One region of the Streptomyces sp. NPDC048191 genome, then DNA from elsewhere that is predicted to be linked to it. Evidence: predicted binding sites of a transcription regulator. Region 1 holds the regulator's gene; each other region holds the start of a gene.
What was found. Region 1 encodes HrcA, which represses chaperone genes, less so after heat shock. Its sites were predicted from a motif close to TTNGCACTCNGNNNNNCNGAGTGCNAA; they were not measured.
Positions count from the first base shown of each region.

Region 2: the regulator HrcA is predicted to act here: its motif matches at 2,933-2,959, upstream of groL (chaperonin GroEL).
Region 3: the regulator HrcA is predicted to act here: its motif matches at 2,877-2,903, upstream of groES (co-chaperone GroES).

Region 1 covers NZ_JBEZMO010000010.1:46,343-51,239, reverse strand. The annotation lists gene AB0D93_RS18455 (nitronate monooxygenase) at 1-229, opposite strand, end outside; gene dnaJ (molecular chaperone DnaJ) at 418-1,554, opposite strand; gene hrcA (heat-inducible transcriptional repressor HrcA) at 1,555-2,571, opposite strand; gene AB0D93_RS18440 (MBL fold metallo-hydrolase) at 2,737-3,459, shown strand; gene AB0D93_RS18435 (DUF3097 domain-containing protein) at 3,494-4,366, shown strand; gene AB0D93_RS18430 (Uma2 family endonuclease) at 4,344-4,897, opposite strand, start outside.
Region 2 covers NZ_JBEZMO010000003.1:433,427-438,323, forward strand. The annotation lists gene AB0D93_RS07785 (NADH:flavin oxidoreductase) at 1-896, opposite strand, end outside; gene groL (chaperonin GroEL) at 1,147-2,769, opposite strand; gene AB0D93_RS07795 (cold-shock protein) at 3,095-3,301, opposite strand; gene AB0D93_RS07800 (MoaD/ThiS family protein) at 3,733-4,008, opposite strand; gene thrC (threonine synthase) at 4,005-4,897, opposite strand, start outside.
Region 3 covers NZ_JBEZMO010000005.1:329,767-334,663, reverse strand. The annotation lists gene AB0D93_RS12010 (class I SAM-dependent methyltransferase) at 1-848, opposite strand, end outside; gene AB0D93_RS12005 (polysaccharide deacetylase family protein) at 939-1,847, shown strand; gene AB0D93_RS12000 (polysaccharide deacetylase family protein) at 1,844-2,704, shown strand; gene groES (co-chaperone GroES) at 3,050-3,358, shown strand; gene groL (chaperonin GroEL) at 3,479-4,897, shown strand, end outside.

The DNA of each region.
Region 1 (4,897 bases):
CATACTCGGGCTGGGGCATGAACACGTTCACGCCGAAGGGGCGGCCGGTGAGCCCCCGCAGCTGCTTGATCTCCTGGTACATGCCGTCGGCGGTCTTGTATCCGGCGGCGAGGAACCCGAGGCCGCCGGCCTCGGAGACGGCGGCGGCGAGCTGCGGGACGGAGACACCGCCCGCCATGGGGGCCTGCACGATCGGGTGGGGGAAGAGATCGGTCAGTGCGGAGGACATGACCGCATGTTGTCACGTCCTCCGAACAAGTCCGAATCCGGGCTTCCCCCGGCCTATGCCAGGTGCAATACCCGAGATCAGCGTCCGTTGAAGGCGTCCTTCAGCCGCGAGAACAGCCCCTGCCGCCCCGGCTGACCGTGCCCGCCCGGGGGCCACCCCCCGGACCCCCGGTCACCCGCCAGCGGACGTCAGCGTCCGTTGAAGGCGTCCTTCAGCCGCGAGAACAGCCCCTGCTGCCCCGGCTGGAACTGACCCTGCGGGCGTTCCTCGCCGCGCAGCTTGGCCAGCTCGCGCAGGAGCCGTTCCTGCTCCGGGTCCAGCTTGGACGGGGTCTGCACCTCGACGTGCACGATCAGGTCACCCCGGCCGCCGCCGCGCAGATGCGTGACACCACGGTTGTGCAGCGGGATCGACTGGCCGGACTGGGTACCGGGCCGGATGTCGACCTCCTCCATGCCGTCCAGCGTCTCCAGCGGCACCTTGGTGCCGAGCGCCGCCGCCGTCATCGGGATCGTCACCGTGCAGTGCAGGTCGTCGCCGCGCCGCTGGAAGGTCGGGTGCGGCAACTCGTGGATCTCGACGTACAGGTCACCGGCGGGACCGCCACCGGGGCCGACCTCGCCCTCACCGGCGAGCTGGATCCGGGTGCCGTTGTCGACACCGGCCGGGATCTTGACGGTGAGCGTGCGCCGGGAGCGGACGCGGCCGTCGCCGGCGCACTCCGGGCACGGGGTCGGGACCACGGTGCCGAAGCCCTGGCACTGGGGGCAGGGGCGCGACGTCATGACCTGGCCGAGGAAGGACCGGGTGACCTGCGAGACCTCACCGCGGCCCCGGCACATGTCACACGTCTGCGCGGTCGTCCCCGGAGCCGCGCCCTCGCCGTTGCAGGTGTTGCAGACGACGGCCGTGTCGACCTGGATGTCCTTGGTGGTCCCGAAGGCCGCCTCGTCCAGTTCGACCTCGATGCGGATCATCGCGTCCTGGCCGCGCCGGGTGCGCGAGCGCGGGCCGCGCTGCGACGCCGTACCGAAGAACGCGTCCATGATGTCGGAGAAGTTGCCGAAGCCGCCGGCCCCGAAGCCGCCCGCGCCGGCGCCGCCCGCCTGCGAGAGCGGGTCGCCGCCGAGGTCGTAGACCTGCTTCTTCTGCGGGTCCGACAGCACCTCGTAAGCGGCGTTGATCTCCTTGAACCGCTCCTGGGTCTTCGGGTCCGGGTTGACGTCCGGGTGCAGCTCGCGCGCGAGCCGACGGAACGCCTTCTTGATCTCATCCTGCGACGCGTCGCGGCGCACGCCGAGAACGGCGTAGTAGTCCGTGGCCACTTACGACTCCGCCAGGATCTGTCCGACGTACCGTGCCACTGCGCGTACCGCTCCCATCGTTCCCGGGTAGTCCATGCGGGTCGGTCCGACCACGCCGAGCTTGGCAACCGCCTCGCCGCCCGAACCGTAGCCGACCGACACGACGGAGGTGGAGTTGAGTCCCTCGTGGGCGTTCTCGTGCCCGATGCGCACCATCACGCCCGGATCCTTCGCCTCGCCGAGGAGCTTGAGGAGCACGACGTGCTCCTCCAGTGCCTCCAGGACGGGCCGGATCGTGAGGGGAAAGTCATGTCCGAAGCGGGTGAGATTGGCGGTACCGCCGATCATCAGCCGCTCCTCGTTCTCCTCCACGAGTGTCTCCAGGAGTGTGGAGAGCACCGTGGAGACCGTACCGCGGTCCTCCGGCTCGAAGGCGTCCGGGAGGTCCTCGACCAGCTTCGGCACGTCCGTGAAGCGGCGCCCCGCGACCCGGCTGTTCAGCCGAGCGCGAAGATCCGCGAGCGACGCCTCCCCGAACGGCGCCGGGCAGTCCACCATCCGCTGCTCGACCCGGCCGGTGTCCGTGATCAGCACGAGCATCACGCGCGCGGGGGCGAGTGAGAGCAGTTCCACGTGCCGGACGGTGGACCGGGTCAGGGAGGGGTACTGCACGACGGCGACCTGCCGCGTGAGCTGCGCGAGCAGCCGCACGGTCCGCGCCACGACGTCGTCGAGGTCGACGGCGCCCTCCAGGAAGTTCTGGATCGCCCGCCGCTCGGGCGCCGTCATCGGCTTGACGCCCGCCAGCTTGTCCACGAACAGCCGGTAGCCCTTGTCGGTGGGGATGCGCCCGGCACTGGTGTGCGGCTGCGCGATGAACCCCTCGTCCTCCAGGGCCGCCATGTCGTTGCGGACCGTCGCCGGGGACACCCCGAGGTTGTGCCGCTCGGTCAGGGCCTTCGACCCGACCGGCTCCTCGGTGCCGACGTAGTCCTGGACGATGGCGCGCAGTACCTGGAGCCTGCGTTCACTCAGCATTCGCGCGCACCTCCAGCACGTCGTCGTCCCCTCTGTCCCGCGATTCGTCCGCTTGGCACTCTTCGCATGCGAGTGCCAGCGTTCCCGGGCCCAGTGTACGGCTGTCGGGTACACCCAGGGCAAGGTCGGTGCGGTCGCGGCGGCACTTGGGGCTAGCGTCGCGGTATGACGGTGACTTGGGAAGAGCTGGGGTGGGAGCGGCTGGCCGCCGGGGCCGGCCGGTGCCGGCTGCCCGGCTGGGACTGCACGGTCGGGCTGGTCCTCGGGGAGGGTACGGCGCTGATGGTGGACGCCGGCTCCAGCCTGGCCGAGGGCGCGCGGCTACGGGCGCAGGCCGAGGAACTGGCCGACGGCCGTGTGACCCATCTCGCGCTCACGCATCCCCATTTCGACCACGTCTTCGGGGCGCCCGTCCTCGCGGGGGCGGAGGTGTACGCGGCGGTGGGCGTCGACGCGGTGTTCGCCCGCGAACGCGCCGAGCTGCGCCTGGACGCGATGCGCAACGGGCTCCCGGTGGCGGACGCCGACGAGGCGGTGGACGCGCTGGTGCCGCCCCGCCACCTGGTCTCCGGCGAGTGGACACTGGACCTCGGCACCGGCCGCCAGGCGCTGCTGGCGAACGTGGGCCCGGGTCACACGGCACACGACCTCGCGGTCCTGGTCCCCGGCTCCCCGGAGGTGGTCTTCTGCGGCGACCTGGTCGAGGAGTCCGGCGAGCCCCAGGCCGGCCCGGACGCGCTCCCGTCCCGCTGGCCGGACGCCCTGGACCGGCTCCTCTCGCTGGGCGGCGAGGACGCGCTGTACGTGCCCGGTCACGGAGCGGTGGTGGACGCGGCGTTCGTGCGGCGGCAGCGCGATGAGCTGGCGGCGCGTTTCGGCGTGTCGTAGGCGCGGCCGTACGGCTTCTCCTATCGTCACTCGAATGCGCCCACCCGTCTCCCGCCACCGCCCTTCCAACGGGGGCCCCTCGGGCCCGCGCCCTCGTTCGTACTCCCCCGACCTGACCCCGCCGTGGAAGGAGCCGAAGTCCGTGCCGGAGGTGCCGGCGGAGCCGGGCCTGGTGGTGGAGGAGCCCGGCACCGGGTTCTGCGGGGCGGTGATCCGCTGCGAGGCCGGCACGGTGACGCTGGAGGACCGCTTCGGCAAGCACCGGGTGTTCCCGCTGGAGCCCCGGGGCTTCCTGCTGGAGGGCCGGGTGGTGACGCTCGTACGACCGTCCTCGTCGGCTCCGGTACGGCCCACCCGTACGGCTTCCGGCTCGGTCGCCGTCCCCGGCGCCCGCGCCCGCGTGGCCCGCGCCGGGCGCATCTACGTGGAGGGCCGGCACGACGCCGAGCTGGTCGAGAAGGTCTGGGGCGACGACCTGCGCATCGAGGGCGTGGTCGTGGAGTACCTGGAGGGCGTGGACGACCTGCCGTCGATCGTGTCGTCGTTCGCACCGGGTCCGGACGCGCGGCTGGGCGTCCTGGTGGACCACCTGGTGCCGGGCACGAAGGAGTGGCGGATCGCGGAGTCGGTGACCAGTGAGCACGCGCTGGTGGTCGGCCACCCGTACATCGACATCTGGCAGGCGGTGAAGCCGGCGGCGCTGGGGATCGAGGCCTGGCCGACGGTTCCGCGGGGGCAGGACTGGAAGACGGGGGTGTGCCGGGCGCTGGGCTGGCCGTCGGAGAACACCGGGGCGGTGTGGCAGGCGATCCTGAAGCGGGTGGGGTCCTACCGGGACCTGGAGCCGGAGCTGCTGGGGCGGGTGGAGGAGCTGATCGACTTCGTCACGGGTAGCGGTGGGGCCTGACGTTGGGGAACGTTCCGAACTCGGTGGTGTCCAGTTCAAATCCCAGAGCGTCCACCGGGACTGGATCGCCGAATTTGACGATCTCCTGGCTCAGGTAGTCGGCGTCCTCGCCCTGGCCCGCAGGCTTCGTCAGCAGGACGCAGTGCGCCATGATCGGGTCCAGGACGAGGTAGGCAGGGATCCTTCCTGCCGCGTAGATCGAGCGCTTGACCACGTAGTCCTGATGGATGCTGGACTTGGAGACGACCTCCATGACCATCGTGACCAGCTTGGAGGGCAGCAGACGGCCCGAATCGGGTAGCGCGTCTCGCGCCACGACCACCAGGTCCGGTACGGGCTCGCTGGCCTCGTCCAGGATGTCCACGTCCTGAGTCTGAAGGCGAGACCAACGCTGGCGCGGGATCTGGTCCTGTACATCGGCGACGATCATGTTGTGCACGATGTCAGGGCTGGCCATCATCACGATTACCCCCCGGAGAAGCTCCATCTTGACGCCCTCAGGAGGCTCAAGCTCCTCGAAGATCTTCACCA
Region 2 (4,897 bases), on a different contig from region 1:
GTGATGACCTGCTTGCCGGTGATCTTCTTCGTCCAGCCCGCCAGGTTCAGGTCCGAGCCGTCGAACTCCGGCACCCAGTAGCGGCGGGTGGAGGCGTGGAAGACGTCGACGCCGGCCGCGGCGAGCGGGGTCAGGATGGCCTCCAGCTCCTCGGGGGTCTCGGCGAGCCGGGCGGTGTAGTCCTGCTGCTTCCACTGCGAGTAGCGGAAGATGACCGGGAAGTCGGCCGAGACCGCCTCGCGGACCGCGGCGACGATCTCCGCGGCGAACTGGGTGCGGGCCACCGGGTCGCCGCCGTAGGCGTCGGTGCGGCGGTTGGTGCCCTCCCACAGGAACTGGTCGACGAGGTAGCCGTGGGCGCCGTGGAGCTCCACACCGTCGAAGCCGATGCGCTCGGCCGCGGCCGCGGCCTCGGCGAACGCGCCGATGACGGCGTCCAGGTCGGCCTGCGTCATCGCCTTGCCGGTGGGCTCGGCGCCCGCCGTGACCAGGCCCGACGGGCCCATCGCCGGGGCGTCCGGGAAGGGGGCGTCGCCGTCCTTGCGGACCATGCCGATGTGCCACAGCTGCGGGACGACGGTGCCGCCGGCCGCGTGCACGTCCTCGGCGACCTTCGCCCAGCCCGCCAGCTGCTCCTCCCCGTGGAACCGCGGCACGCGGTCGCTCTGGCCTGCCGAGTCGTGGCCCACGTAGGTGCCCTCGGTGACGATCAGGCCGACACCGGCGGCGGCACGGCGGGCGTAGTACGAGCGCACGTCCTCGCCGGGGATGCCGCCCGGGGAGAACATGCGGGTCATCGGCGCCATCACGATCCGGTTCGGGACGGTGAGACCGTTGAGCGCGATCGGGCGGGACAGCAGCTGGGCCGCGCGGGAGGCGGGCGTCGTGACGGTCACGTGGGGGCTCCTCGGGGATGGATCTGTAAACCGGGCGGTATGTGTGCACGCATTGTTGCAGCTGCTTAAGTAATCGCCTATGCGCTGCCCCACATTCCCGACCCGAGGGAAGCCTCTTACGTGACGCCGCTCACACCGTGCCGGTCCGGCCGTCACTCCATGACCGTGAAACGCCCGAGGGCGGTGCCCCCAGCCAGTGGCTGGGGGCACCGCCCTCGTCCGTAGGACAGGCGATCAACCGTCAGGTCGATCAGAAGTCCATGTCACCGCCCGGCATGCCGCCGCCGGCCGGCGCGGCGGCCTTCTCCGGCTTGTCGGCGATGACGGCCTCGGTGGTGAGGAACAGCGCGGCGATGGAGGCGGCGTTCTGCAGCGCGGAACGGGTCACCTTCGCCGGGTCGATGATGCCCTCGGCGACCAGGTCGACGTACTCGCCGGTCGCGGCGTTCAGGCCGTGGCCCGGGGTCAGGTTGCGCACCTTCTCCACCACGACACCGCCCTCGAGGCCGGCGTTGACGGCGATCTGCTTCAGCGGGGCCTCGAGCGCGATGCGCACGGCGTTGGCGCCGGTCGCCTCGTCACCCTCGAGCTCCAGCTTCTCGAAGACCTGGGAGGCCTGCAGCAGGGCCACGCCACCACCGGCGACGATGCCCTCCTCGACGGCCGCCTTGGCGTTGCGGACGGCGTCCTCGATGCGGTGCTTGCGCTCCTTGAGCTCCACCTCGGTGGCGGCACCGGCCTTGATGACCGCGACACCGCCGGCGAGCTTCGCCAGGCGCTCCTGCAGCTTCTCGCGGTCGTAGTCGGAGTCGCTGTTCTCGATCTCGGCGCGGATCTGGTTCACCCGGCCGTTGACCTGCTCCGAGGAGCCGGCACCGTCGACGATGGTGGTCTCGTCCTTGGTGATGACGACCTTGCGGGCGCGGCCCAGGAGGTCCAGGGTCGCGTTCTCCAGCTTGAGGCCGACCTCCTCGGAGATGACCTCGCCACCCGTGAGGATGGCGATGTCGCCGAGCATGGCCTTGCGGCGGTCGCCGAAGCCCGGGGCCTTGACGGCGACGGACTTGAAGGTGCCGCGGATCTTGTTGACGACCAGGGTCGACAGGGCCTCGCCCTCGACGTCCTCGGCGATGATCAGCAGCGGCTTGCCCGACTGCATGACCTTCTCCAGCAGCGGGAGCAGGTCCTTGACGGAGCCGATCTTGGAGTTGGCGATGAGGATGTACGGGTCCTCGAGCGACGCCTCCATGCGCTCCATGTCGGTCGCGAAGTAGGCGGAGATGTAGCCCTTGTCGAAGCGCATGCCCTCGGTGAGCTCGAGCTCCAGGCCGAAGGTGTTGCTCTCCTCGACGGTGATGACGCCTTCCTTGCCGACCTTGTCCATGGCCTCGGCGATCAGCTCGCCGATCTGGGTGTCGGCGGCGGAGATGGACGCGGTGGAGGCGATCTGCTCCTTGGTCTCGACGTCCTTCGCCTGCTCCAGCAGGGCGGCGGAGACAGCCTCGACGGCCTTCTCGATACCGCGCTTGAGGGCCATCGGGTTGGCGCCGGCGGCTACGTTGCGCAGGCCTTCCTTGACCAGGGCCTGGGCGAGCACGGTCGCGGTGGTCGTACCGTCACCGGCGACGTCGTCCGTCTTCTTGGCGACTTCCTTGACCAGCTCGGCGCCGATCTTCTCGTACGGGTCCTCGAGCTCGATCTCCTTGGCGATGGAGACACCATCGTTGGTGATCGTGGGGGCGCCCCACTTCTTCTCGAGGACGACGTTGCGGCCCTTGGGGCCGAGCGTCACCTTCACGGCGTCCGCGAGCTGGTTCATGCCGCGCTCGAGGCCGCGCCGCGCCTCCTCGTCGAACGCGATGATCTTGGCCATGTGAAGTGGTCCCTCCAGGACTGGGGGTGATTCCTTCGGACCGCGCCCGCGCCCGCGACGGACGGCTCGCCGGCCGCGTGGTTCCTTGCCCCACTTGGCCCGCGGGCCTCACCGACCCGGTCCATCACTGTCACTCTCACCTTCAGAGTGCTAACGCCAATGATTAGCACTCGGCACCCCCGAGTGCAAGCGCCCCGGGCCTGCCGGAGGGGCGCTCAGCCGCGCGCGAACAGGGGGGCGCCAGGCATGCCGAAGGGCCCGTACCCATGGGTACGGGCCCTTCGAAGATGAAACAGAAGAACGTCGCTGTCAGCCGACGCGTGCTTCAGCTGGTCGCCAGCCGGACCATGTCCGCCTGCGGGCCCTTCTGGCCCTGCGAGATCTCGAAGTCGACCCGCTGCCCCTCTTCCAGGGTGCGGTAACCGTCCATCTGGATCGCGCTGTAGTGGACGAAAACATCCGCACCACCGTCGACCGCGATGAAGCCGTACCCCTTCTCCGCGTTGAACCACTTGACGGTGCCCTGAGCCATGCCTAACTCCCCTATTACTGGCCCTTGCACAGATCCACACTTCGCGGATCCGGGTCAGACCTCACCCCCCATTGGTCGGGGGCGTGCGCCGGAACGCGTCGACCGCGGCTGAATGTATCTGTCCAACTGCCGTCTGCAACAGGTCAATCGGACGAGAATTCTGGACGGGAACGGTCCGGAATGTGGTGAGAATTCGCCCGAATTCCGGGCAAGTCGGGCCCCGCAAAGGGCACAAAAGCCGCATGAAACCCACGCACTTTGGCTACTTCTTGTCGGGCACGCAGCATGAATACAGGGCTCCCGACCCGTCGGTCCGGGAACGCGTTCCCCAACTCTACCGCGCTCAACCACACAGAATTGCCCCCTCCACTTCTCTCACGGAGGGGGCAATTCGATGAACAATGCGTAACTGGAGTTACCTAAGGTAACGATCAGCCGCCGGCGACCGCCGGAATGATCGAAACCCCGGCGCCGTCCGGGGTCGCCGTCTCGAGGCCCTGCTCGAAGCGGACGTCGTCGTCGTTGACGTAGACATTGACGAACCGGCGCAGCTTGCCCTGGTCGTCCAGGACGCGGGCGGCGATCCCGGTGTGGTTCTTCTCCAGGTCCTCGATGACCTCGGCGAGGGTGGCGCCCTCGGCGGCCACTTCGGCCTGGCCGCCCGTGTAGGTGCGCAGGATGGTCGGGATGCGAACGGTCACGCTCATGCGAGGCCAGCCTCTCGGAAGGAGTCCAGGGTCGGTCGGATGGTGGCGGTGAGGCCGGTCCCGGCCACCGCGTCGAGGGTCTTCAGGCCGTCGCCGGTGTTGAGGACGACCGTGGTCTTCGTCGGGTCCAGGACGCCGTCCTTGACCAGCTTGCGGGTGACACCGACGGTCACGCCGCCCGCCGTCTCCGCGAAGATGCCCTCGGTACGGGCCAGCAGCTTGATGGCGTCGACGACTTCCTCGTCCGTCACGTCCTCCACGGCGCCGCCGGTGCGGCGCGCGATGTCCAGGACGTACGGCCCGTCGGCCGGGTTGCCGATGGCGAGGGACTTGGCGATGGTGTTCGGCTTCTGCGGGCGGACCACGTCGTGCCCGGCCTTGAAGGCGGTCGACACCGGCGAGCAGCCCTCGGCCTGCGCGCCGAAGATCTTGTACGGCTTGTCCTCGACGAGACCGAGCTTGACCAGCTCCTGCAGGCCCTTGTCGATCTTCGTGAGCTGGGAGCCGGAGGCGATCGGGACCACGATCTGGTCCGGGAGCCGCCAGCCGAGCTGCTCGCAGATCTCGTACGCCAGGGTCTTGGAGCCCTCCGCGTAGTACGGCCGCAGGTTGACGTTGACGAAGCCCCAGCCCTCGCCGGCCGGGTCACCGATCAGCTCGGAGCAGAAACGGTTCACGTCGTCGTAGTTGCCCTCGATGCCGACGAGTTCGCCGCCGTAGACCGCGGCCATGACGACCTTGCCCTGCTCCAGGTCGTGCGGGATGAACACGCAGGAGCGGAAGCCGGCCCGGGCCGCGGCGGCGCCGACGGCACCGGCCAGGTTGCCCGTGGAGGAGCAGGACAGGGTGGTGAAGCCGAAGGCGCGGGCGGCCTCCAGGGCCTGGGCGA
Region 3 (4,897 bases), on a different contig from region 1:
GCGCGGATGACGGCGCCGTCGGGCTCGTACAGGTAGCGCCCCACCGGACGCACCCGGGGGTCGGGCAGTCCCTCGCCGAGGAGGGTGCGCGGGCCGGGCAGCAGGGTGGCCCGCACGGCGCCCGGCGCCCCGGTGCCGAACCAGACCACCGCCTCCTTCACGTCCCCGCCGTCCGAGATCCACTCGGCCTCGGCGTCGGCGGGCACGGCCTCGTGCGGGATGCCGGGCGCGACCTTCAGCGCCGCGCGGGGCGCCGCGCGGGCGGCCTCGATCGCCCAGGACAGGGGCGGGGAGTAGGCCTCGGGGTCGAAAATCCGCCCGCCCGACCGACCGCCCCGCCGGGCAGGGTCGACGAACACGGCGTCGTACCCGCCCGTGTCCACCTCGGTGACGTCCGCCTCCCGCACCTCGATCAGCTCGTCCAGCCCCAGCGCCCCGGCGTTCGCCCGGGCCACGGCGGCCGTCACCGGGTCCCGGTCCACCGCGAGCACCCGGATCCCCGCCCGGGCGAACGCGATCGCGTCCCCGCCGATCCCGCAGCACAGGTCGGCCACGCAGGTCACGCCGAGGTCCTTCAGGCGCTGTGCGCGGTACGTCGCCACGCTGGTCCGGGTCGACTGCTCGACGCCGTTCGGGGTGAAGAACATCCGCCCCGCGTCCGCCGGCCCGAACTTGGCCGCCGCGCGCTGCCGCAGCCGGGCCTGGCCGAGCGCCGCCGACACCAGCCCGGCGGGGTGGTCGCGGCGCAGCCGGGTGGCGACGGCGAGTTCGTCGGCCGGGGCGGTGTCGCGGACCTCGTCGAGGAGGGCCCGGCCTTCGGGGGTGAGGAGGAGAGCGAGGTCGTTCACCGGGTCATTGTGGGCCAGTCGGTGGATCGTGCGCCCCCGGCGGCGGTGTCGGCCGGGGCTCCGGGTACCGGCCTGGAAGGATCCGGCACCATGCGAGCGGTCGTACAAAACGATAAAAAACGGGCCCGCTGTGGGCGCGCGGTCCTGGCCTGCGCCGCCGCCGCGCTGACCTGCGCCCCCCTTCTCTCCGGTTGCGTGGCCCCCGAGGAGACCCGTCCCGCACCCGCTCACGGCGGCGCGGAGATCCTGAGTCCCCACTCCCGCCAGGCCGCCGAACACGCCCGACTGGTCGCCGCCGCCAGGCGCTGGGGGCTCGACGGGGTCCCGCTGACCCCACCCGCGCCGCCCAGGACGAAGCCGGAGATCACCGCCCGGCCCGGCTTCGAGGTGAGCCACCAGGAGGACTGGGACCTGCCCCCGGTCTTCACCACGATCCCCACCAAGCAGAAGATCGTCTTCCTCACCATCGACGACGGCTCGGAGAAGGACCCCAGGTTCCTGCGGATGATGCAGGACCTGAAGGTCCCGTACACCGCCTTCCTCAGCAACTACCTGGTCAAGGACGACTACGGGTACTTCCGGAAGATGCAGTCCTACGGCCACACCCTCAACAACCACACCCTGCACCACCCCTACCTGCCGGGCCTGTCCTACGCGGACCAGAAGGCCGAGATCTGCGGCATGCAGGACATCATGGAGAAGCAGTTCGGCAGGCGCCCGACGGTCTTCCGCCCGCCGTACGGCAACTACAACCGGGACACCCTCCGCGCCGCCAAGTCCTGCGGCATCAAGTACGCGCCGATCTGGAACGAGGAGGTCTACGTCGACCACTGGGAGTACCGCGAGGACGACCAGAGGATGCGCCGCGGCGACATCGTCCTCACCCACTTCCGCGGCCGCTCCGACTGGAACGGCACGATGGTCGACGACATGCGCCGCTTCCTGAACAGGATCACCCGCGAGGGTTACGCCGTGGCCCGCCTGGAGGACTACCTGTGAGGCGGGGGGCGGGGCGCGGCGGAGCGGGCTCCGGACGGCGCCCGGGCCGGTATGTCGCCGCGCTCCTCGTCCCGGCCCTCCTCCTCGGCGGCTGCGCCCAGTCCGTCCGCCCCATCGAACGCCTCGGCAAGAAGGCCGCCGAGGGGGTGCGCCCGCACGGCGCCGCCCACGACCAGGCCTACCGCCGCTGGGGACTGACCGAGCCCCTCGCCCGCCCCCCGCAGCCCGCCGCCCGCGCGCTCGTCCTCACCCCGCCGGACGCGGTCCACCGCCCCCTGCCCCTCCCCGTGGACCACGTCGCCACCCGCGACCGGGTGGTCTTCCTCACCTACGACGACGGCGCCGACAAGGACCCCCGCTTCGTGGACATGGTCCGCGAACTCCGGCTGCCGGTCAGCATGTTCCTCACCGACAGCATCGCCGGCCCCGGATACGGCCACTTCGCCCGCCTGCACCGGCAGGGCGCCGGCATCGAGAACCACGCCCTCGAGCACCACGCGCTGCCCGCACTGCCGTACGCCGGTCAGCGCGCCGAGATCTGCGGCCAGCAGGACAGGCTCAGGTCCCGCCTCGGCCTGCGTGCCCGCCTCTTCCGCCCGCCGTACGGCGCGTACGACACCACGACCCTGCGCGCGGCGGCCGACTGCGGCATCTCCGCGGTCGTCCTCTGGCGCGCCGCGATGACCCCGGACGGCCTCGTCTACACCCACGGCGAACACCACCTCCGCCCCGGCGACATCATCCTGGTCGGCCCGGACGGGGCGACGGGCCGGACCCTGCGGGAGCGCACGGCACGGGTGCTGCGCAGGGCGCAGCAGAGGGGGCTGACGGCGGGGCGGCTGGAGGACTACCTGTAGCGCGCTCTTCCGGTGCCGGTTTGCGGACATCGGCCTGTCCGGCGTCGGAGGACGAGGGCCGAAGGCCGGCAGCGGGGGTCTGGGGCGGCAGCCCCCGGGGGCGGCGGGGCCGACACCGGCCCGCAGAACAACCCGGCGCCGACCCGTCCGCAGCCGACGCGCGGCACGGCAATTGGCACTCCGCTTGACCGAGTGCTAATCCCGGTCATAGTCTCGGCTCTGGCACTCCCCACTGGAGAGTGCCAACAAAGCGACGGGCAGGTCCGGCACCCGCGACGACGGATCCACCTGGTCGCCACCTCAGACAGTTAACCCCGTGAGATCTCCGAAGGGGGAGGTCGGATCGTGACGACCACCAGCTCCAAGGTTGCCATCAAGCCGCTCGAGGACCGCATTGTGGTCCAGCCGCTGGATGCGGAGCAGACCACCGCCTCTGGCCTGGTCATCCCGGACACCGCGAAGGAGAAGCCCCAGGAGGGCGCCGTCCTCGCCGTGGGCCCGGGCCGCTTCGAGAACGGCGAGCGCCTTCCGCTCGACGTCAAGGTCGGCGACGTCGTCCTCTACAGCAAGTACGGCGGCACCGAGGTGAAGTACAACGGCGAGGAGTACCTCGTCCTCTCGGCCCGCGACGTGCTCGCGATCATCGAGAAGTAATCACCTCGAGCAAACCTTTGCTCTTGAGCTGCGCCCCTGGCCCCCGCGACCGATAACGAAGCCGGGCGCCCGGGGCGCAGTTGTCTTCACACCCTAGATTTCGAGAGGGCTCCCGCTGTCATGGCGAAGATCCTGAAGTTCGACGAGGACGCCCGTCGCGCCCTCGAGCGCGGCGTCAACAAGCTGGCCGACACGGTGAAGGTGACGATCGGCCCCCGGGGCCGCAACGTCGTCATCGACAAGAAGTTCGGCGCCCCCACCATCACCAACGACGGTGTCACCATCGCCCGTGAGGTCGAGATCGAGGACCCGTACGAGAACCTCGGCGCGCAGCTGGTGAAGGAGGTGGCGACCAAGACCAACGACATCGCGGGTGACGGCACCACCACCGCCACCGTGCTGGCCCAGGCGCTGGTGCGCGAGGGCCTGAAGAACGTCGCCGCCGGCGCCTCCCCGGCCGCCCTGAAGAAGGGCATCGACGCCGCCGTCAAGGCCGTCTCCGACGAGCTGCTCGCGTCGGCCCGCCCGATCGACGAGAAGTCCGACATCGCCGCCGTCGCCGCGCTGTCCGCCCAGGACCAGCAGGTCGGCGAGCTCATCGCCGAGGCGATGGACAAGGTCGGCAAGGACGGTGTCATCACCGTCGAGGAGTCCAACACCTTCGGTCTGGAGCTGGACTTCACCGAGGGCATGGCCTTCGACAAGGGCTACCTGTCGCCGTACTTCGTGACGGACCAGGAGCGCATGGAGGCCGTCCTCGACGACCCGTACATCCTCATCAACCAGGGCAAGATCAGCTCCATCCAGGACCTGCTGCCGCTGCTGGAGAAGGTCATCCAGGCCGGCGCCTCCAAGCCGCTGCTGATCATCGCCGAGGACGTCGAGGGCGAGGCCCTGTCGACCCTGGTCGTCAACAAGATCCGCGGCACCTTCAACGCCGTCGCGGTGAAGGCCCCCGGCTTCGGCGACCGCCGCAAGGCGATGCTGCAGGACATGGCCATCCTCACCGGTGCCACCGTCATCTCCGAGGAGGTCGGCCTCAAGCTCGACCAGGCCGGCCTGGACGTGCTGGGCTCCGCCCGCCGCGTGACGGTCACCAAGGACGACACCACGATCGTCGACGGCGCCGGCAAGTCCGAGGACGTGCACGGCCGCGTCGCGCAGATCAAGGCCGAGATCGAGAACACCGACTCCGACTGGGACCGCGAGAAGCTCCAGGAGCGCCTCGCGAAGCTGGCCGGCGGCGTGTGCGTGATCAAGGTCGGCGCCGCCACCGAGGTGGAGCTCAAGGAGAAGAAGCACCGCCTGGAGGACGCCATCTCCGCGACCCGCGCCGCGGTCGAGGAGGGCATCGTCTCCGGTGGTGGCTCCGCCCTGGTCCACGCCTCCAAGGTCCTCGAGGGCAACCTCGACAAGTCCGGCGACGAGGCCACCGGTGTCGCGGTCGTCCGCAACGCGGTCGTCGAGCCGCTGCGCTGGATCGGCGAGAACGCCGGCCAGGAGGGCTACGTCATCGTCTCCAAGGTCAAGGACCTGGAG